Regions from separate parts of the Citrobacter freundii ATCC 8090 genome, predicted to be linked through region 2. Evidence: predicted binding sites of a transcription regulator. Region 2 holds the regulator's gene; the other holds the start of a gene.
What was found. Region 2 encodes Fur, which represses iron uptake genes when iron is present. Its sites were predicted from a motif close to ATAATAATGAGAACNACTATCAA; they were not measured.
Positions count from the first base shown of each region.

Region 1: a site for Fur is predicted at 8,374-8,396, ahead of exbB (tol-pal system-associated acyl-CoA thioesterase). Genes of this name have one in related genera too.

Region 1 covers NZ_CP049015.1:4,148,132-4,159,122, forward strand. Annotated here, with positions in the region: gene hybO (hydrogenase 2 small subunit) at 1-1,078, opposite strand, end outside; gene G4551_RS19910 (DUF2623 family protein) at 1,267-1,554, opposite strand; gene G4551_RS19915 (methyl-accepting chemotaxis protein) at 1,639-3,279, opposite strand; gene yghX (YghX family hydrolase) at 3,495-4,382, opposite strand; gene G4551_RS19925 (aldo/keto reductase) at 4,538-5,578, shown strand; gene G4551_RS19930 (ESA_00282 family adhesion-associated protein) at 5,647-6,150, opposite strand; gene G4551_RS19935 (hypothetical protein) at 6,255-6,659, shown strand; gene G4551_RS19940 (hypothetical protein) at 6,661-7,068, shown strand; gene exbD (TonB system transport protein ExbD) at 7,146-7,571, opposite strand; gene exbB (tol-pal system-associated acyl-CoA thioesterase) at 7,578-8,312, opposite strand; gene metC (cystathionine beta-lyase) at 8,563-9,750, shown strand; gene yghB (DedA family general envelope maintenance protein YghB) at 9,882-10,541, shown strand; gene G4551_RS19965 (AraC family transcriptional regulator) at 10,615-10,991, opposite strand, start outside.
Region 2 covers NZ_CP049015.1:1,531,702-1,542,692, forward strand. Annotated here, with positions in the region: gene chiP (chitoporin ChiP) at 1-1,041, shown strand, start outside; gene G4551_RS07310 (ChiQ/YbfN family lipoprotein) at 1,091-1,423, shown strand; gene tcuC (MFS transporter) at 1,475-2,770, opposite strand; gene tcuB (tricarballylate utilization 4Fe-4S protein TcuB) at 2,824-3,963, opposite strand; gene tcuA (FAD-dependent tricarballylate dehydrogenase TcuA) at 3,950-5,353, opposite strand; gene tcuR (tricarballylate utilization LysR family transcriptional regulator TcuR) at 5,451-6,377, opposite strand; gene fur (ferric iron uptake transcriptional regulator) at 6,506-6,952, opposite strand; gene G4551_RS07340 (ryhB-regulated fur leader peptide) at 6,945-7,031, opposite strand; gene fldA (flavodoxin FldA) at 7,242-7,772, opposite strand; gene ybfE (LexA regulated protein) at 7,928-8,215, opposite strand; gene ybfF (esterase) at 8,344-9,117, opposite strand; gene seqA (replication initiation negative regulator SeqA) at 9,312-9,854, shown strand; gene pgm (phosphoglucomutase (alpha-D-glucose-1,6-bisphosphate-dependent)) at 9,879-10,991, shown strand, end outside.

The DNA of each region.
Region 1 (10,991 bases), 2.3 Mb from region 2:
GCCCCAGTTCACGTACCGCCATCACGCTGACGCCGGCAACCAGTCCTACTACGCCACCCAGCAGTCCAATCGCTCCGGCAGATACATTACCGCCTTCTTTCATATTGACGTCAGGCTTCTCGGAACGCGGCGTTTGGTTTTCCACATGAGCAAGCTGGTGAATACCTTTATGGAAACCGACGCCTTCTTCGTTGCAGCCGTAGCAAGGGTGACCAATAGCCACCGGCCACACGCCGCCAACGTCGCAGAATTGCAGCGTTGAACAGTTGCCGTAGGTTTCTGGCCCTTTACAGCCCAGATGGTAGAGGCACCAACCTTCACGGTGGCCTTCATCGCCAAACTCTTTCGCAAAACGACCAGCATCGAAGTGCGGGCGACGTTCGCAGTGCTCGTGAATCAAACGGCCATAGGCGAATGTCGGACGGTTTTTGGTATCCAGCTTCGGCGGCTTACCGTAAGTGATGATATGGGCGACCGTTGCGAGGAAGTTATGCGGGTTCGGCGGACAGCCGGGGATGTTGATGATGGTTTTGCCTGGCAGAACTTCTTGCAGGCCGACGGCACCCGTTGGGTTAACGCCAGCGGCAGCAACACCACCCCACGCGGCGCAAGAGCCGATGGCAATGATAGCGGCTGCGCCCTCTGCGGCCCGGCGGATGTGATCCACGATCGGCTCACCGGCAACCATGCAGTAAATACCATTATCTTTCAGTGGGATAGATCCATCTACTACCAGAACATATTGCCCTTTGTACTTCTCCAGAGCGTTATGTTTGTTCTCTTCAACCTGATGGCCGAAGGCGGCAGAGAGCACCTCATGGTATTCCAGAGAGATTGTCTCCAGAACGAGGTTTTCCACTGTAGGGTGTGTCGCGCGAAGCAGCGATTCAGTACAACCCGTACACTCCTGGGCACCAATCCAGATAACCGGTGGGCGCTGAGGACGAGAAACTGATTCGGCCATTTCTGCGGCGGCTTTGCTACTGAGCCCCATGGTAGCGGCCAGTGCTGCACAAAGCTTCATGAAATCACGGCGATTAATGCCGCTCGAATTGATGAGAGAGTTATCTCCAGTCATTTTATAGTTATTCCGTTGCGAAGACCTGGCTTTTATTTTGCACCATTCGCATGTTGCATATTGCGATCGGCGCGCCATTACCACACTTTTTATATGGTTATGTGCATTATAATACTTCGACGGAGCAACAAAACGAAGGCGTAGGTCAATAGTGTAATTAATTAAAGCAAGATAATACCCCTTTCGGATCAAGCTTCGAGTCGATAGCCAGCCATGAAAAAACGAATTGTTGTACTGGATTGATTCTCTCTAAAGAAATCCATAACCATCTCTTTATCCAGTCCATAGCGACGCGTGAGGATGCCCGCTTCCCACGCGCTAAGCTGTCGATCGCCCGTTTTTTCAAACATGCGATGTGAAAATCCCAACACAAAACCACGCTTATAATCCGCACAAAAATTCGCCACTGAGCGTGCGCTGTCCGCACTTGAGGCGTTTAATCCGGCCATCAGGCCTTTTCCAAAATGGTTGTCCATGCATAACCTCCAATCGCTATATAATAAATTATATAGCGATTTTTTGAGCAAAGACCAGAGGTATCACGAACTTTTTATGCCAGCTTAAAAGGACACCCATTCATCCGTTTTAGCTGCCGCAGACGTTTTGCTGTCTGCTGAAGGGGAAGCAGTATTAGCAGCGGCGTATTGCACATCATTCGCTGAGAGGCGGAACTGTTGCACCGAGCGTTGCAGTTCCTCTGTTTGTCTTTCCAACGCCACGGCAGCGGCGGAGACTTGCTCTACCAATGCAGCGTTCTGTTGCGTTACGCTGTCCATCTGCGTGATCGCCACGCTCACCTGCGAGATGCCCTTATTCTGTTCTTCCGAGGCTGAGGCAATTTGCTTCATGATGACCGTCACTTCGGTGGCGCCGCGCAGAATTGCCTCCATGGTTAATCCCGTTTCTTTAACCAGACGAGCCCCCTGGTCGACACGACGGGATGACTCGCCAATTAGCGTCTCAATCTCTTTCGCCGCTCCGGCGCTGCGACTGGCAAGGTTGCGTACTTCACCGGCAACGACGGCAAAACCGCGCCCCTGCTCGCCTGCCCTGGCAGCTTCAACTGCGGCGTTCAGCGCCAGAATATTGGTCTGGAAAGCAATACTATTAATAACTGACGTGATTTCCGCGATCTGTTTAGAGCTGGCGGCAATACCATCCATCGTCTCAACCACTTCTGAAACCAGCGTGCTCCCTTTACCTGCCGTTTCTGTGGCCGTATCGGCAAGCTGGCTGGCTTCACGCGCATTTTCAGCGTTCAGTTTTACCGTTGCGGTCAGTTGCTCCATGCTGGCAGCGGTCTCTTCCAGCGCCGCGGCCTGCTCTTCAGTACGTGAGGAGAGATCGTTATTACCGGTGGAAATTTCCGTCGCCCCTCGCCAGATGTTGTCACTACCTGAACGGATGGTACTGACGGCTTCGCGCAGGCTGTCCTGCATCGCGCACAGTAACGGCACCAGTTGACCCACACAGTTACGACCAAAATCTTCAATGGGATGGCTGAGATCGCCCTGCGCAATCTGCTGGAACTGCTGACGGATGCGTCCCAGAGGTTTCACCATCATGGCGACGAGGTAACGGTCGGTAAAGAACAGTAGGGCAATACCGAGGATAACAGCAGTAATAATTAAAGTTCGGATGATAGACGTTTTGCCATCGACCATCACGCGGGTGGTATCAAGCCGCTCTCCTGCCGTGGCGTTAAAACGCTCGGCACTGGCGCCAAATTCACGGCTCAACGCTGGCGTAACGGTACTGGCATGTTCCGCAAAGGCCGTGAGCGTGCCCTGCTTTGCCAACTGCATTTGCGGGATCACGCCATTGTCCAGCAGCGCCTGCCACTTCGTCAGTACCGCCGCGGCAACTTCCGGATCCATGGGGCCTGGAGACAATGTTTTCATCTCCTGGAGTTTTTTACTCATATTCTCCAGGGACTGCTGCGCCGGCGCAAAATCAGGCGTTCCGCCGCTCATTTTGACATCCATGGCGCGACTTAAGCGCGTTACGAAGCGAAAGTACTGATCGTTACCCTGACTGAGAACCGTCATCTGATGGACAAGATGGCGGTCAATATCATTGCCTTCAGATATTTTTGATAACGAATGAAGACTGAATAAACCCACGCCCGACCAGAGCAGGCAGAAAAGTCCCAGTATTGCCAACATGACAATACGAATAGTTAAGTTTTTCAGCAAACGCATAATAATTTCCTTGCCGTTGATGAGGAATTCGCCATCAGGCGATACTTATCCTTGTTATCGGCAGGCAGTAGAGAAGATATAATGCGTTCTTTATTTTTTTACTTTCTTAAGTACATCCACTATCTCTCCACCCTATATCAATATGAATGCTAATGAAATTAGGTAGCATTATTATTCAGGTAATTAATTAAAAGCATTAAATAATCTATTGTTTTCTATCGCAAATATTTATCAAACCACGCAAGGGTACGTTCCCAGGCTAATTCAGCGGTAGCTTTATCATAACGAGGGGTAGAATCATTGTGAAAGCCATGATTAACACCGGGGTAGATATATGCTTCATAGACTTTCTTATTCGCCTTTAGCGCCGCTTCATATGCAGGCCATCCCTCATTAATTCGGGTATCTAATTGCGCATAGTGCAGTAATAAAGGCGCGCTTATTTTAGGGACATCTGATGCAGGAACCTGACGCCCATAAAAAGGCACCGCGCAGGCCAGTTCAGGGAAAGCCACAGCTGCGGCATTCGACACACCACCACCATAGCAAAATCCGGTGATACCTACCTTTCCCGTCGTCCCTGAATAATGCTGCATAAATTCAATGGCGGCAAAAAAGTCGTTCATTAACTTTACGGGGTCAACCTGCTGCTGCAATTCCCGACCTTTATCATCATTGCCTGGGTATCCCCCTACCGAACTTAACCCATCAGGCGCGAGTGCCATAAAGCCCGCCTTCGCCACCCGTCGCGCCACATCTTCAATATACGGATTCAGCCCACGATTCTCATGCACTACCACCACCGCCGGAACTTTCCGCGTCACCTTCGTTGGTTTAACCAAATACCCCCGCACGTCACCATGACCTTCAGGCGAGGGATAGGTAATATATTCCGCCAGAATATCGGGATCGGTAAATTCTACCTGCGTTGCGAGAGCGTAGTTGGGTTTCAATAAATTGAATAAGGCCAATGCCGTCATGCCACCCACTGCATATTTCGCTGCCATATTGAGAAACTCGCGTTTCGTTATTTTGCCATGAGCGTAATAGTCATAGTAATCGAGCAGTTCTTGCGGAAAATCTTTGGCAGTCAAACGCGGCATCGTCGCACTCCTGATTGATGTTTTTTTAAGCAAAGCACAGTGACCTGTTTTTGCCCAGTTTTTCATCTCAGTGTGACCTGGTGAACGGGATATTCACCGTGAACCCGCTAGAATAGAAACGTTGTTTCGAAATTCACCTGCACTAAGGAGATCTCATGGCCTGGTTTGCCAATCCTGAACGTTACGAACAGATGCTCTATCGCTACTGTGGGCGCAGCGGTTTGCGCTTACCCGCTCTATCGCTGGGTTTATGGCACAGTTTTGGGCACGTTCAGGCGCTGGATTCACAGCGAGCCCTGTTGCGTAAAGCATTTGATTTAGGCATCACGCATTTTGATTTAGCCAATAACTATGGGCCGCCACCAGGCAGCGCAGAAGAGAATTTTGGCCGATTACTGCGCGAGGATTTTGCACACTATCGCGATGAACTGATTATCTCCACCAAGGCAGGCTATGACATGTGGCCAGGGCCATACGGTTCTGGCGGTTCGCGCAAATACCTGCTCGCCAGCCTCGATCAGAGCCTGAAACGCATGGGCCTCGACTATGTCGATATCTTCTACTCGCACCGCGTCGACGAAAATACGCCAATGGAAGAGACCGCCTCAGCCCTGGCCCACGCCGTACAGAGCGGCAAAGCGCTGTATGTCGGCATCTCATCCTATTCGCCAGAGCGTACGCAGAAAATGGCCGAGCTGATGCGGGAATGGAAAATTCCCCTGCTGATCCACCAACCGTCTTACAACCTGCTTAACCGCTGGGTAAACAGCAGCGGCCTGCTGGATACGCTGGAATCCAATGGCATGGGCTGCATCGCCTTTACGCCACTGGCTCAGGGACTGCTGACGGGGAAATACCTCAACGGCATTCCGGAAGGTTCACGCATGCAGCGTGAAGGGAAAAAAGTTCGTGGGCTGACGGAAAATATGCTGACGGAAGAAAATCTTAACAGCCTGCGGTTGCTCAATGAGATGGCGCAACAGCGTGGACAGTCGATGGCACAAATGGCCTTAAGCTGGCTGCTAAAAGACAACCGGGTGACTTCGGTATTAATTGGCGCCAGTCGACCGGAGCAACTGGAGGAAAACGTTCAGGCGTTGGCGAATCTGACGTTCAGCACCGAAGAACTGGCGCAGATCGATAAGCACGTCGCGGACGGTAAGCTGAACCTGTGGCAGGCCTCATCTGACAAATAGCCGTATGTAACATCGTGCCGGGTGGCAGCGTAAGCCTCCCCGGCACGTAATACGGGCCAGCCAGTCCCTCACACCTCTTCCGCTTTGATCTCCGGGCGTTGATACTCCGGCCACACCAGCGCGACAAGCGCGGGATAAGCCTCCAGACTGAACTCCCTGAAACACTGACGCAGGTTGAGCACGTCCAGGTCGGCATGCGGGACCTTCTCACCGCTCAAACAGCGCTTTTTAATATTGTCGTAATATTTATACACCGCAGAGTTGAGATCGCTACAACGCCGCTGCGCATCAAATAATCCAGGTGTCTCATTCAACTCCACCATTGTCATCCGCTTGATCGTGGAGTGGATAAAATCGATATATTCGTGATTAACGCGCCAATACCAGACCGGCGTAATCGAATTCATCAATACCGAGAAATGGTCCTCGCCTTCTTCTTTACTCAGCATTTCCGGCTGGTTTTCAGAGTGCCCATTTTCGGCATGTCGGTTTTTATTTGCACTGCGCATTAACAAAAGTACCCCGCAGGTCAGCAATAGCAGGGTAATAACAGAATAAAATATACTGTTCATATACTGGCTCCATTTTTTTTGATTTTAAAATTACGCCATGCTATTGTCAACGCGGCCTGGTTTATTTAAAACAACATATCATTGGCATCAAAGGATATTTCAACATGCTTCCCGAGCATCTTGTTCCCTCGCACTTTCACTTATCCAGCCCCGCTACCAATACCAATCCCGTAGATAATAGTGAAAATTTGACTCAGGGAAAGAGAACATTAAGCGATTACGAATCCGATATTTTGATTAGCTCAACGGCTACCGGTCAGTCACGAAATATGCTATTTGAAGAGTGCGACCGTCATTTAAAAGAGCGTCTGTTTCGTGCAGCAAAAATTGAGTCATTCTCTCGCCTGCTCAATTCACTACAAGCAGAAGGCGATATTAACGCACAAGAATTAAGTAAAATTTTGACTCAAAAAACAGCCATCATAAATGAACAGGGCAACAAAATTTGGCTTAATTTAATTACGCGTGAAACCAGCGACCCTATTTTTTATTCTCTGGAAAAGAAATAAAATGAAAGATGTTGAGGATAACAATGTTTATTTGGCTTTAGATAACCATAAAAGCGATGAGTTTGTCTTAAAGCAAAATTTAGCCGTGTTGATTGCCAATAAAAACGCGACGCTGGAAAGCGTTGCTCAGGAGATAGTCTCTATTCCCGCTGCACTGGTGCGGATGAAATGGCAAAATCGGCGTGAAATTTACACGCTACAGGCTAAAGAAGAGATCTACGGTGCCGCGATCGAAGCCATTATGGAGCAGCAACCAGAACTGCGGGACAAAATCATGGCCCGACTGGAAAGCACCTACCAGCATATACTCGCACGGGAAACGGCCACCTTACGCCTGACACGAAAGCTGTCTGAAGGGAACTACGAACCCACCAGGATAACCACGGTCGCGTTAGACGAGAACAGATAAGAACAGGTATGCGAGAGAGTTGAATCAGGAGATGCACGCCGGGTAAGGCGGCAACCATTACCCGGCAATGAGGAGGATTACTTCGCTTTCACAGTCTCTTCGCCAACCAGACCAATCTTCAGGAAGCCCGCCTGATGCAGCGTATCCATAACCTTCATCATGGTCTCATAATCAACGGTTTTATCTGCCCGGAAGAAAATGGTGGTGTCTTTCTTCCCATCTGTCAGTGCATTTAACTCGCTAATCATGGTGTCATCCGTCACCTGATTGTTGCCAATAAACATACTTTTATCGGCTTTAACAGACAGGTATACCGGCTTTTCCGGACGCGGCTGCGGCGTGCTGGTGGAGGCAGGAAGATTCACTTTCACATCCACCGTTGCCAACGGTGCGGCCACCATAAAAATGATCAATAAAACCAACATAACGTCGATAAACGGCGTCACGTTGATTTCATGCATTTCACCGTTATCGTCCAGGTTTTCATTAAAGCTCATTGCCATGGAACATTATCCTACACGTAATTTCTGCGCTGCACGTACCGGATGCGCGGATGCGCTTGCGTTCAGGTCCAGATCGCGACTTTGCAGTAACAGCACCTGTGCCGCGACGTCACCCAGCATCGCTTTATAGCTGCCAATCTGACGTGCGAAAATGTTGTAGATAACAACCGCTGGAATTGCTGCGACCAGACCAATTGCGGTCGCTAACAGCGCTTCTGCGATACCCGGCGCAACAACGGCCAGGTTGGTCGTTTGAGTTTGTGCAATCCCGATGAAGCTATTCATGATGCCCCATACGGTACCGAACAGACCGACGAATGGAGAGATAGCCCCGATGGTGGCCAGGTATCCGTTACCACGTCCCATATGACGACCTACCGCCGCCACACGACGCTCCAGACGGAAGCCGGTACGCTCTTTAATGCCTTCGTTATCGTCACTGCCTTCTGACAGTTCCAGCTCGTTTTGCGCTTCGTTAATCAACTGTGCGCCCAGGCTTTTGCCATCGAATCCTGCGGCAATCTCACTTGCCTGATCTAAAGAGCGGGCTTCCGCCAGCAGTTGCTGTTCACGCTTAAGGCGGCGTTTCTGAGTAAAGAACTCAAGGCTCTTACTAAAGAAGATAGCCCAGGTGACCACTGACGCCAAAACCAGCCCAATCATCACGCACTTAACCACGATATCGGCGTGCTGATACATACCCCAGACGGAAAGATCCGTCTGCATCAAATTATTACCCACTCTGTATCTCCAGGACGCAAATCACAAAATCTGAGCGTAATGATATCAAAAAGACGTCGAATTGATAGTCGTTCTCATTACTATTTACATATTGCCGCACCTTTGGTTTCTTTTCCTTGCGCTTACGCAGTAAAAAAGTCACCAGAAGCATTTTGAGATTATTTTCTACTGTATGACCGTTCTGCAGGATGCGTCATCTTTGATTCATGGTAGTTTAGACATCCAGACGTATAAAAACAGGTAAGACAACATGGCAGATAAGCAACTTGAAACCAAGCTCGTTCACGCAGGACGCAGTAAAAAATACACGCTGGGCTCGGTAAATAGCGTGATCCAGCGCGCTTCTTCGCTGGTGTTTGACACCGTGGAGGCCAAAAAGCAGGCCACACACAACCGTGCCAACGGTGCGCTTTTCTATGGACGTCGCGGAACCCTGACGCATTTCTCTCTGCAGGAAGCGATGTGCGAACTGGAAGGCGGCGCGGGTTGCGCCTTGTTCCCTTGCGGTGCGGCTGCCGTTGCCAACACCATCCTCGCTTTTGTGGAGCAAGGCGATCATGTGCTGATGACCAATACCGCCTATGAACCCAGTCAGGATTTCTGCACCAAAATTCTCGGCAAGCTTGGCGTGTCCACCGGCTGGTTCGATCCGCTGATTGGCGCCGATATTGTGAAGCACATGCAGCCGAACACCAAAGTCGTATTTCTGGAGTCGCCCGGCTCTGTCACCATGGAAGTGCATGATGTTCCGGCAATTGTTGCCGCCGTCAGAAGCGTAGCACCTGACGCAATCATCATGATTGATAACACCTGGGCTGCCGGAGTGCTGTTCAAAGCGCTGGATTTTGGCATCGATATTTCTATTCAGGCAGGCACCAAATATCTGATTGGCCATTCCGACGGCATGGTCGGAACGGCGGTATCTAACGCCCGCTGCTGGGATCAACTTCGCGAAAATGCGTATCTGATGGGGCAAATGCTGGACGCCGATACCGCCTATATGACCAGCCGTGGGCTGCGTACGCTGAGTGTACGCCTGCGTCAGCACCATGAAAGCAGCTTAAAGGTCGCCGAGTGGCTGGCCAGCCATCCGCAGGTCGCCCGTGTGAACCACCCGGCACTGCCCGGTAGTAAAGGGCATGAATTCTGGAAGCGTGATTTCACCGGCAGCAGCGGCCTGTTCTCCTTTGTATTGAATAAGAAACTCAATAATGAGGAGCTGGCCGCGTATCTGGATCACTTCAGCCTGTTCAGCATGGCCTACTCCTGGGGCGGTTTTGAGTCGCTGATTCTCGCCAACCAGCCGGAACACATTGCGGCAATCCGTCCGCAAGGCGAGGTTGACTTCAGCGGAACGCTCATCCGTTTACATATTGGTTTAGAGAATGTTGACGATCTGATTGCCGATTTGGCCGCAGGATTTGCCCGAATCGAGTAAAATTGCCACAGATGGACATATATGCAGACACTTCTGGTGGAAAAGTCTGCAATTGTTGCGTCCGGGATCAAGGCATCCCGGGCAATTCAGGAGTACAATCCACATATAAACGCTGTTCCACAGGAAAGTCCATGGTAGTCATTCAAGATATTGTCTCCGCGCTCTGGCAACACGATTTTGCCGCACTGGCGGATCCGCACGTTGTGAGCGTGGTGTACTTCGTCATGTTCGCCACACTGTTTTTAGAAAATGGCCTTCTGCCCGCCTCCTTTTTACCCGGAGACAGCCTGTTATTACTGGCAGGAGCGCTGATCGCTCAGGACGTGATGAGTTTTTTACCTACCATAGCTATTCTGACTGCCGCAGCCAGTCTGGGCTGCTGGCTGAGCTACATTCAGGGACGCTGGCTGGGCAACACGCGCACGGTGAAAGGCTGGCTGGCGCAATTACCTGAAAAATACCATCAACGCGCTACCTGCATGTTTGACCAACACGGGTTGATGGCGCTGCTTGCCGGGCGTTTCCTGGCGTTCGTCCGTACCTTGCTGCCAACGATGGCGGGCATTTCAGGGCTTCCTAACCGTCGGTTCCAGTTTTTTAACTGGCTGAGCGGACTGCTGTGGGTCACCGTCGTTACCAGTTTCGGCTATGCGCTGAGTATGATCCCGTTCGTCAAACGTCATGAAGATCAGGTGATGACCTTTTTAATGATCCTGCCAATTGCCCTGTTAACCGCAGGTCTGTTGGGAACGCTGTTCGTGGTGATTAAAAAAAAATACTGTAGCGCCTGAGTATTAGCCGTATGCCGGAGTCACTCCGGCATTTCATTGATGGCGCACAGCTAGCTTTAAAGCCGACAAGAAATCAACTCCCCTGCATCATACGAATTCTTGCCGCATCTTCCCCCGGCGTTACGCCAAAGAAACGTTTGAACTCCCGACTGAATTGCGATGCGCTCTCATAGCCGACGCGCATTGCAGCCGCACTGGCCTTCATTCCATCGTGGATCATCATCATCCGTGCTTTATGCAGGCGATAGCTCTTCAGATATTGCAGCGGCGAGGTACTGGTCACCGCTTTAAAATTATGATGAAACGCCGATACGCTCATGTTCGCCTCTGCCGCCAGCTGTTCTACATTGAGGTTTTCGGTGTATTTGGTTTCAATCCGCTTGAGTACCCGGCTTATCAAACTGAAATGCGTCTGGCGACTTACCAGCGCAAGTAACGCGCCACCACGCG
Region 2 (10,991 bases):
GATTACTCCGGCGATAAGAGCGGGATTAGCCTTTATAAAGCAGCAGCTAAATTTAAATACGGCCCAACCTGGGCGCGTGCCGGTTACATTCAACCAACCGGGCAGACTTTGCTGGCACCGCACTGGAGCTTTATGCCAGGTACCTATCAGGGGGCTGAAGCCGGTGCCAACTTCGACTATGGTGATGCTGGCGCACTAAGCTTCTCCTATATGTGGGCTAACGAATATAAAGCGCCGTGGCACACCGAAGTCGATAAATTCTATCAGGCTGATAAAAAGACCAGCGTTGATTACCTGCATTCAATCGGCGCGAAATATGACTTCAAAAATAACCTGTTGCTGGAAGCGGCATTTGGTCAGTCTGAAGGCTACGTCGATCAGTACTTCGCCAAAGCCAGCTACAAATTCGATTTAGGCGGTAACCCGTTTACTACCAGCTATCAATTCTACGGCGCACGTGACAAAGTTGACGATCGCACCGTGAACGATATTTATGACGGCACGGCCTGGCTGCAGGCGCTGACCTTCGGTTATAAAGTAGCGGAAGTGGTTGACCTGCGTCTGGAAGGCACATGGGTTAAAGCAGATGGGCAGCAAGGCTACTTCCTGCAGCGTATGACCCCGACCTACGCCTCATCAAACGGTCGCCTGGACGTGTGGTGGGATAACCGTTCTGACTTCAACGCCAACGGCGAAAAGGCAGTCTTCTTCGGCGCAATGTATGACCTGAAGAACTGGAACCTGCCGGGCTGGGCAGTGGGCGCGTCCTACGTTTACGCATGGGATGCCAAACCCGCTACCTGGCAGCTCAACCCGGATGCGTACTACGACAAAAACCGCACTATCGAAGAATCTTCTTACAGCCTGGATGCGGTCTACACCCTGCAGGATGGTCGTGCGAAGGGCACTATGTTTAAACTGCACTTCACCCAGTACGACAACCATTCAGATATTCCGAGCTGGGGTGGTGGTTACGGCAACATCTTCCAGGATGAGCGTGACGTGAAATTCATCGTTATTGCTCCGTTCACTATCTTCTAATGCCAATAGCGGCAGGCCGTGCTCCTGCCGCCTCGTTGAGGAACGTGCTATGAAAAAACTGATACTCATCGCCGTTATGGCATCAGGGCTGGTGGCTTGTACGCAATCCCCTGCACCGAAAGAAGACAGCCGTCTGAAAGAAGCCTACAGCGCGTGTATTAATACTGCTCAAGGATCGCCGGAAAAAATAGAAGCCTGCCAAAGCGTGTTGAATGTACTGAAGAAAGAAAAACAGCACCAGCAGTTTGCCAATGAAGAAAGCGTACGCGTGCTGGATTATCAGCAGTGTATCCAGGCCACGCGCACGGGTAACGATCAGGCCGTTAATGCTGATTGCGATAAAGTCTGGCAGGAAATTCGCAGCAAGAATGCCGCACAGTAATTCAAAAAATGAAAAAGACAACGGGCGGAGAATTTTCCGCCCGTTTGCATTTCAGAGCTTATTTTCCACTGGTTGATAACCCCGACTTAGCCGGACAAACAGCATTGCCGTGGCGGCGAGTCCGCAAAGTGCCGCGCACATCAGCCACCATCCCGGTGAGCTTTTATCCCCGGTTAGCTGAACCAGTGCCGTGGATATGACCGGCGTTAGGCCGCCAAAAATCGCTGTGGCAAGACTGAATGCCAGTGAAAAGCCCACCGTACGCACATAGACCGGCATCACCTCGGTGAGTGCGGCTACCATTGCCCCGTTATACATACCAAAAAAGAATGAGAACCAAAGCAGGACCAATGTCATGCGAGTGAAATCTGGCGCGGCGGTGAGCCAGTGCATTACCGGCCAGGTGGTGATCAGAGCGAGTATGGTAATCCCCATTAACACCGGACGACGACCAATTCGGTCAGAAATTGCCCCGCCAATGGGCAGCCAGATAAAGTTAGAAATACCGACCAGCATGGTGACCACCAGGCTGTCGCGAGCGCTCAGGTGGAGTACAGCCCTGCCGTAGGTCGGGGTGTAGACGGTGATGAAGTAAAATGTCGTTGTGGTCATCGCCACCAGCAGCGTACCTGCAGCGATAAGACGCCAGTTTTTGACGATAGTGGTGAAAATTTCCCGAGTGTCGGGGCGGTGCGTGCGTTGTAAAAATGCGTCTGTTTCCTGCAGCGAGCGGCGGAGCACGAAGATCAAAGGAATAATCATGCAACCAATAAAGAAGGGAATGCGCCAGCCCCATTCCGAGATCTGATCGTGTCCCAGGGTAGCGTTCAGACAGTAACCAATCAGCGCCGCCACCACAATGGCGACCTGTTGACTGGCCGACTGCCAACTGGTGTAGAAGCCTTTATTGCCAGGCGTGGCGATTTCCGAAAGATAAACCGAGACACCGCCTAACTCTACGCCTGCAGAAAATCCCTGTAATAATCGTCCAAGTAATACCAGCACGGGAGCCAGCAGGCCAATACTGTGATAGCCAGGTACAAGGGCAATCAGCAGGGTACCGCAGCCCATAATCGCCAGCGTCACCATCAGGCCTTTACGACGACCAATTCTGTCGATATAAGCACCCAGCACAATGGCGCCAACGGGTCGCATTAAGAAACCCGAACCAAAAACAGCGAAAGTTAACATTAGCCCGGCAAATTCACTCTCCGCGGGAAAGAAGGTCTTTGCAATATAGGTGGCGTAAAACCCGAACAGAAAAAAGTCGAACTGTTCGAGAAAATTACCGCTGGTTACCCGCAGTATTGCGCCGAAAGTTCCGGCGCGCGATGGTTGTTGTGTCATTGGGTTTGCTCCACTGTCTTATCATAATATTTATAGAGGTAAGAGTGTGCGGGTTAGTTGTCTGTGACCCCCGCCTGTTTGCCGCGCCGTTTCTCAATCGCCCACTTGAGTAAGGCTGCGCAGCGGTAAAATCCATGGGCAAATTTTCCGTAAGGAATGGTCAGAAAGAGCGCCATGACCACGCCGAGGTGAATGGCGAGCAAAATAGCCATCCAGGACGAGTCTCTTCCTGCCAGCAGGGCTAAACCGGTCAGACTGGTCAGCAGCAGCAGCAAAATAAAACCGCGATCCATCGGTTTTTGCCGTGCGTCGCCATGTAGCGGTGAACGCTTGAGATTGAGCCATAGCAAGCCAGCCGGGCCGACAACCAGGCCAATGCCTCCCAACGTGCCCAGCATGACCGGAACGCTGAAGAACGGATAGGGTGCTTCTATACCTGCGAAATAGTGATAGCCCGTCGCCACCACGGTGGCGGCAAAGCAGAGCAGAAAACCGTAGAAAGTGAAGTGATGAAAACGGCGGCGCATCAGAGTGAAGGCATCATCTGCTTCATTACAACCTTTACCGTGCCCACCATCGAGATACTTTAGTGTCAGCGCATCGTGTGAAGCTTCAGCAATTTCGACGGAACGTGGCATACCGGGAGAAATCTCGCGCCAGAAGCGGATAACGCCCGCCATCAGCAGACCTATCGCCAGAATAAATACCGAACCAAACATCCAGGCCAGCAGGTTATGCGGGAAAATTTGGTAGAAATCTCCGGCCAACGGAGGATGGAGTAACGAGCCTTTTAACCCCATGGCGAGCAGTAAAAACAGGATCAGACCGAAAACCAGCGCCAGCGTCACGGTGACGCCTGCGCGACGATAAAGCGCGCCAAAGGCCGCGGGTTGCGCGTAGTGCTGATAGGTTTCAAGCCGGACTTCTGCCATCGCCTTCGGCACGTTGATGGCAAACTCATGAGGCGGGGCATACTGACAGGCGTGCAGGCAGGCACCGCAGTTATGGCACAAGTTTGCCAGATAATTGATATCCGCTTTACCGAATTCCAGGCGCTGCGTCATTGCCGGGAACACGGCGCAAAATCCTTCACAATAGCGACAGGCGTTGCAGACCTGCATCACGCGTTCAACTTCCGCTTCCGGTTCGGTGATAATTTGCGCGTCGATAATCAGTTTCTCAAGCTGCCTCATGACGAGTCTCCTTACGTGCGGCCAGCGCGGCTTCTTTTCCGGCAATACGGCCAAAAGTGGTACCGATTGACATGCCCACGCCTGCGGTGTAGCCCTTGCCCAGCACGTTGCCCGCCATCATCTCTCCGGCGACGAACAGGTTGCGGCTTGGCTGCCCGGCAAAGTGTACGGCAGCGCGTTCATTTACTTTTAACCCGAGATAGGTGAAGGTGATCCCTGGCCGCAGGGCATAGCCGTAGTAAGGCGGCTGGTCCAGTGGTCGCGCCCAGTGTGTCTTCGCGGGGGTTAACGCTTTTGTCGTGCAGTTATCCAGAATGGTATGGTTGAACTGGCCGGGCTGGCAGGCGTTGTTGTACTCCGTCACGGTGTGGGTAAAGTGTTCGCCATTCAGCCCCAACTGATGAGCCAGTTCCGCCAGCGTATTGGCCTGTGCGCCAGGAAAGACCGGAGGCATGAAGTGGCCGATGGCTTTACTGTCGATAATGGAGTAGCCAATCTGCCCGGGCTGTTGGGCGACCAGTCGTCCCCAAATGGCGTAGCGTTTGGGCCAGAAATCTTCGCCTTCATCATAAAAACGCTCAGCGTCACGGTTGACGACTATGCCGAGCGAAACACAGTCCACGCGGGTACAAATCCCGCCGTCATATAATGGCGCTCTGGCGTCAATGGCTACGCAGTGTGACTGGGAGGGTTCGCCGATGATGTCGGCTCCGGCATCGATCATAAATTTGAGCAGTACGCCCTGGTTAAAGCGCGTGCCGCGAATCAGAAAGTTATCTGCAGGCCATTCGCCGCGCTCGTTCTCTCCCCACGCTTCTCGCAGCCATTCGCGGTTTGACTCAAACCCGCCAGCGGCAAGCACGCAGGATTTCGCTGTAATGCGCTCTTCACCTGCCAGCGCCGCCACGAACTCGCCATTACGCAGTTCAAGCGCCTGAACAGGGGTGTTATAGCGGATCTGCACTCCCAGTTTTTCTGCGCTGCGATAATAGGCATTCACCAGGGCCTTGCCACCGCCCATAAAAAAGGCGTTGGTTCGCGCCACGTGTAAAGCGCCAGAGAGAGGAGGTTGAAAATTGACGCCGTGCTGGCGCATCCAGTCGCGGCATTGTGAAGAGGTGCGGATCACCAGACGTGCCAGGGCTTCGTTGGTATTTCCTTCCGTGACGCGCTGCAGATCTTGCCAATACTCCTCTTCCGGATAGCTTTCCACCAGCACATCCTGCGGTGCATCATGCATACAGCGCAGGTTACGCGTGTGTTGGGAATTTCCCCCACGCCATTCCCGGGGAGCCGCTTCGAGTAGTAAAACGGAAGCGCCTTGCTCCCGGGCGGTAAGGGCAGCGCATAAGGCAGCATTGCCACCGCCAATCACCAGAACATCAACCATCGTATACTCCATTACCATTTAACTAATTGTTAAATTTGTAATTAAAATGTATGCGAACGGCTTGTGCGGGCGCTATGACGTAGTGCTAAAGAGGGCTTTAGTTATTGTAAAGGATGGCGCCTGGCCAGCGTCCTGCTTCCACCAGTTGATGCATCACTTTCGTCAGCACCACGCGGGCTGCGAGGCCCGCCGGGGTGAGCTCATCGTCAGAGAGGCTCACCAGAAAGTTGGGGCGGCTAAGTATCGGATTATGGACGCCGATCACTCTTAGCGTCTCTTTATCGAGATGGGAAATCGCCGCTCCGGGTTGAAGAGTGGCGCCAATGCCACTGCGCACGGCGCGCATCAGCAGCGCCAGACCATCAATTTCTGTAGCGATCTCAATGTTCAGCGAGTGTTCCTGACAAATTGCTTCCAGCCTGCCGCGCAGACCGTGGCCTGGGCTGGGCATTATCAATGGAATACTCGCCAACTGGGCTGGGGCAATATTGTCATCGGTAATATCAGCCAGTAGGGCATGGGTCCCAATCAAAAACAGCCGTTCTTCGAGAATCGGTCTGGCACTCCAGCGCAGGATCTTTTCTTTTTGAAACACCACAGCCAGATCAATCTGGCGGGTATTAATCATCCGTTCCAGATTACCAGAGAGACTTTCCACCACATGCAGGCGAACATCGCTATAGCTTTCCCGCATGGCGTGAATAAAAGGCATACCGAGAACTGAAGCGGTACTGGGAGCCATGCCGACGCTGACGTGCCCGGAAAGCCGGGATTCACGCGCGGCGAGGATTGCATCGTCTGCGTGACGGAGCGCCAGCTGCGCCTGGGAGTAAAAAGCCAGTCCGGCGCTGGTGGGTGTCACGCCTCGCGAAGTGCGCTGCAGCAGGCGAATAGCGAGTTCGTTTTCCAGACGCGACATTTGCTGGCTGAGTGCCGAAACCCCGATATTGAGATCGAGCGCCGCGCTACCCATGCTGCCGGTTTCTACAATGCGCACAAAATAGCGTAGCTGGCGAAGTTCCATTTCGACTCTCCGGAAGGGGCAATTGATTTTTACATTAAAGCAACACAGGAGCGGAGGGAAGGGGAAAAGGGCAGGTAACGCCCATAAAAAAAGCCAACCGGATGGTTGGCTTTTCAGAAAGCATTACATTATTTGCCGTCGTGGGCGTGCTCATCTTCGCGGCAATCGCCTTCGGCACAGTGACCGTAAAGATAGAGGCTATGGTTAGTTAAGCGAATGCCATGTTTAGCCGCAATCTCACGTTGGCGGGCTTCGATGGAATCATCGCTGAACTCGACCACTTTGCCGCAGTCAAGGCAGATGAGGTGATCGTGATGATGCTGTTGAGTCAATTCGAAGACGGATTTACCACCTTCAAAATTATGGCGGGTCACGATACCGGCATCATCAAACTGGTTCAGCACGCGATACACGGTCGCCAGACCAATTTCTTCACCCATATCGATCAGGCGTTTGTATAAGTCTTCCGCACTGACGTGATGGTTATCCGGTTCCTGAAGAACTTCCAGAATTTTTAAACGAGGAAGCGTTACTTTCAGGCCAGCCTTCTTTAATGCGGTATTGTTGTCAGTCATGCGGAATCTGTCCTGTAGCTAAACGATTCACTTCATTAACAGAAGTGACAGAAATTGCACTTGAGATAATGCGATTCATTATAGAACTGCCATGGCTAAATGAAAACTGCAAGTCTCTGGCATATATTGTTAATCAAAACGTGGTATCGCCGACAAACACACTGTGCAACACCCGATTGGCATCCAGCCATTGTACAGGGTCAGACGAAAAAGTTACAAATTTGTAGCAATTATTTTGATTGGTTTTATCTATTGATGCGGCGCAGATGGAAATCTGCGCCACACGAAATCAGGCATTAATGATTTCGTCGAGGTGCAGCTCTTCAGAGATCTGCTTAACCCATTTTTCTACGCGTTCTGCGGTCAGTTCAGGTTGGCGATCTTCATCGATAGCCAGACCGACAAAATGGTCGTCGTCAGCCAGACCTTTGGACGCTTCAAAGTGATAACCCGCCGTTGGCCAGTGACCAACGATGGTTGCGCCGCGCGGTTCGATGATGTCGCGAATGGTCCCTAACGCATCGCAGAAATATTCTGCGTAATCTTCCTGGTCGCCACAGCCGAACAATGCAACCAGTTTGCCGTTAAAATCAATGTCTTCGAGGGTAGGGAAGAAGTCGTCCCAGTCGCACTGCGCTTCACCGTAGTACCAGGTTGGGATGCCGAGCAGCAGAATGTCATACCCTTCGAGGTCTTCTTTGCTGCTTTTTGCAATGTCATGAACATCGGCAACGTCTTTACCAAGCTGTTTTTGAATCATTTTTGCGATGTTTTCGGTATTACCGGTGTCGCTGCCGAAAAAGATGCCAGTGATTGCCATGAGTAAAATAACCTCTTGAAACTTATTGAAATGGTGGTGGCGCATTGCCCACGGATAAGGGCAATCATAGCAGAACAGTCAGGCATGCGGAAACAGCAAACACGCAGGACTGCACTCTGTGCTACACGATTTATGATTTAGAGCAGAAATTCAGACTATGCCTGACCGCGCAATGCGCTGAGTTGGTTCATCAGCATCTCTTCGATGAGTTCACTGCGACTCATGTTGCGTGCCTCAGCCAGCTCGTTCAGAGCGTCAACGGCATCAGCGTTCAGTTTCAGTTCGACACGCTTAAGCCCGCGAACTTTGTCACGCTTAAGCTGATTACGTTTATTAATACGTAACTGTTCATCACGCGAGAGCGGATTAGTTTTGGGTCGTCCCGGGCGACGCTCCTGCGCGAACAGATCTAATGTCGTACGGTCCGTTTGTTCTTTGGCCATGATCTTGGTGACTTCGGGGAAACAATCAGCCAGGCGTCTGCCCGGATGGATAGCGCGCCATAATACATCAGCAGGGGAGACACGCCAACGCCCGCGCGCGTAATCGCGCGCAGACGCTGAGTTTTTAATCAGTTAGCCTGCTCGCTCAGATAACGACGGATGGCGCGCAGCACCGCCTCCGGTTTTTCGGCATGCACCCAATGCCCGGCGCCTGCTATAACGTGCGCACGAGCTTGTGGGAATTGCGCCAGCAGTTGTTCGCGATACGCTTCGGTAACATACGGTGAGTTGCCGCCTGGGATAAACAGCGCCGGGTGCTCCCACGCAGGAATGGTTTCCCAACCGACGATATGCGGATATTGATCCCACAATACGGGAACGTTAAAGCGCCACTCGCCGTCAACAAAGGATTTCAGCAGAAACTGGATAACACCTTCCTCCTGCAGGTGCTGGCGCATGACGCTTGCCGCCTGCTGGCGTGAGGACGCTTGTGCATCGGTTACGGCATTGATTGCCGCAAAAATCTCATCGTGGCGGCGAACATGGTAGTCAACGGGAGCAATGTCGATGGCGACCAGCCGTTCGACACGTTCCGGAGCCAGAGCAGTCAGCGCCATGACGGCTTTTCCGCCCATCGAGTGGCCAATAAAGATCGCTTTTTCGATCTGCCGATCGTCCAGCGTATCCAGCAGATCTTGCGCCATGGCCGGATAATTCATCTCAGGTGAACGAGGGGAGAGGCCATGGTTTCGCATATCGACCTGGATGATGTCGTGGTCGGCTACTAGATCGCGTGCCAGGATCCCCAGGTTATCCAGGCTGCCAAACAAGCCGTGCACCAGGACGATGGGAGAATTATTGTGCAGGTTTTGCGCAGATTGCGCTCGGATATTCAATTTCATGGCAAAGTTCTTTTTTTCACACTCACGGGTTAGGGTATCATGTTGACCATTCTGCCACATGGCTGCAACAACTACGGTTACTCTGAGTTTTGCTGGCCACCAGGCTTGACGCTATCCGCTGTTGGGATTTGCCTTTACACTACGTGTGTTTACCCCGACAACTTGTATTCAGCTAAACACTGCACTGGATTAAGATGAAAACGATTGAAGTTGATGATGAACTCTATAGCTATATTGCCAGCCACACCAAGCATATTGGCGAGAGCGCATCCGACATTTTACGGCGTATGTTGAAATTTTCCGCCGCATCACAGCCTGTCACTCCGATAGTCAAAGAAGTCCGCGCTGTGCAACCTGTCGTGGAAGCCAAGCCGGTTAACCCCGTAAAAGATAAAGTGCGCGCGATGCGTGAACTGCTGCTGTCCGACGAATACGCGGAACAGAAGAAAGCAGTAAATCGCTTTATGCTGGTGCTGTCTACACTCTATTCACTGGATCAAAACGCGTTCGCCGAAGCAACGGAATCGTTGCATGGTCGTACGCGTGTTTATTTTGCAGCTGATGAACAGACGCTGCTGAAAAATGGTAATCAAACCAAACCGAAGCACGTGCCAGGCACGCCGTACTGGGTGATCACCAATACCAATACCGGCCGTAAATGCAGCATGGTTGAACACATCATGCAGTCAATGCAATTCCCTGCGGAATTGATTGAAAAGGTTTGCGGAACAATTTAATCCTTGCATTAGAAGGACCAGGCAATGGCAATCCACAATCGTGCAGGTCAACCTGCGCAACAGAGTGATTTGATTAACGTCGCCCAACTGACGGCACAATACTATGTACTGAAACCAACGGCAGGGAACGCTGAGCACGCTGTTAAGTTCGGTACGTCCGGACATCGCGGCAGTGCAGGTCGTCATAGTTTTAACGAGCCGCATATTCTGGCTATCGCCCAGGCGATTGCTGAAGAACGTGCGAAAAACGGGATTACTGGTCCGTGCTATGTGGGCAAGGATACCCACGCGCTGTCTGAACCGGCTTTTATCTCTGTACTGGAAGTGCTGGCGGCGAACGGCGTTGACGTCATCGTGCAGGAAAATAACGGCTTTACGCCAACCCCTGCTGTATCGAACGCTATCCTGGTCCACAACAAAAAAGGCGGCCCGCTGGCTGACGGCATTGTGATCACGCCGTCCCACAACCCGCCGGAAGATGGCGGCATTAAATACAACCCGCCAAATGGTGGTCCGGCAGACACTAATGTCACCAAAGTGGTGGAAGACAGAGCCAACGCGCTGCTGGCGGCCGGTCTGCAAGGCGTGAAGCGTATGTCGCTGGACGCTGCGCTGGCATCTGGTCATGTGAAAGAGCAGGATCTGGTTCAGCCGTTTGTTGAAGGACTGGCTGACATCGTAGACATGGCGGCGATCCAGAAAGCGGGTCTGACGCTGGGTGTCGATCCGCTGGGCGGTTCCGGTATCGAATACTGGAAGCGTATTGCTAAGCACTACAACCTGAACCTGACTATCGTTAACGATCACGTTGATCAGACTTTCCGCTTTATGCATCTCGACAAAGATGGCGCAATCCGCATGGACTGCTCCTCCGAGTGTGCGATGGCGGGGCTGTTGGCGCTGCGCGACAAGTTCGATCTGGCCTTTGCCAATGACCCAGACTACGACCGTCACGGTATCGTCACCCCGGCAGGGCTGATGAATCCGAACCACTATCTGGCGGTGGCGATCAACTACCTGTTCCAGCATCGTCCGCAGTGGGGCAAAGATGTTGCCGTCGGTAAGACGCTGGTGTCATCGGCGATGATTGACCGTGTAGTGAATGATTTAGGGCGTAAACTGGTTGAAGTGCCGGTT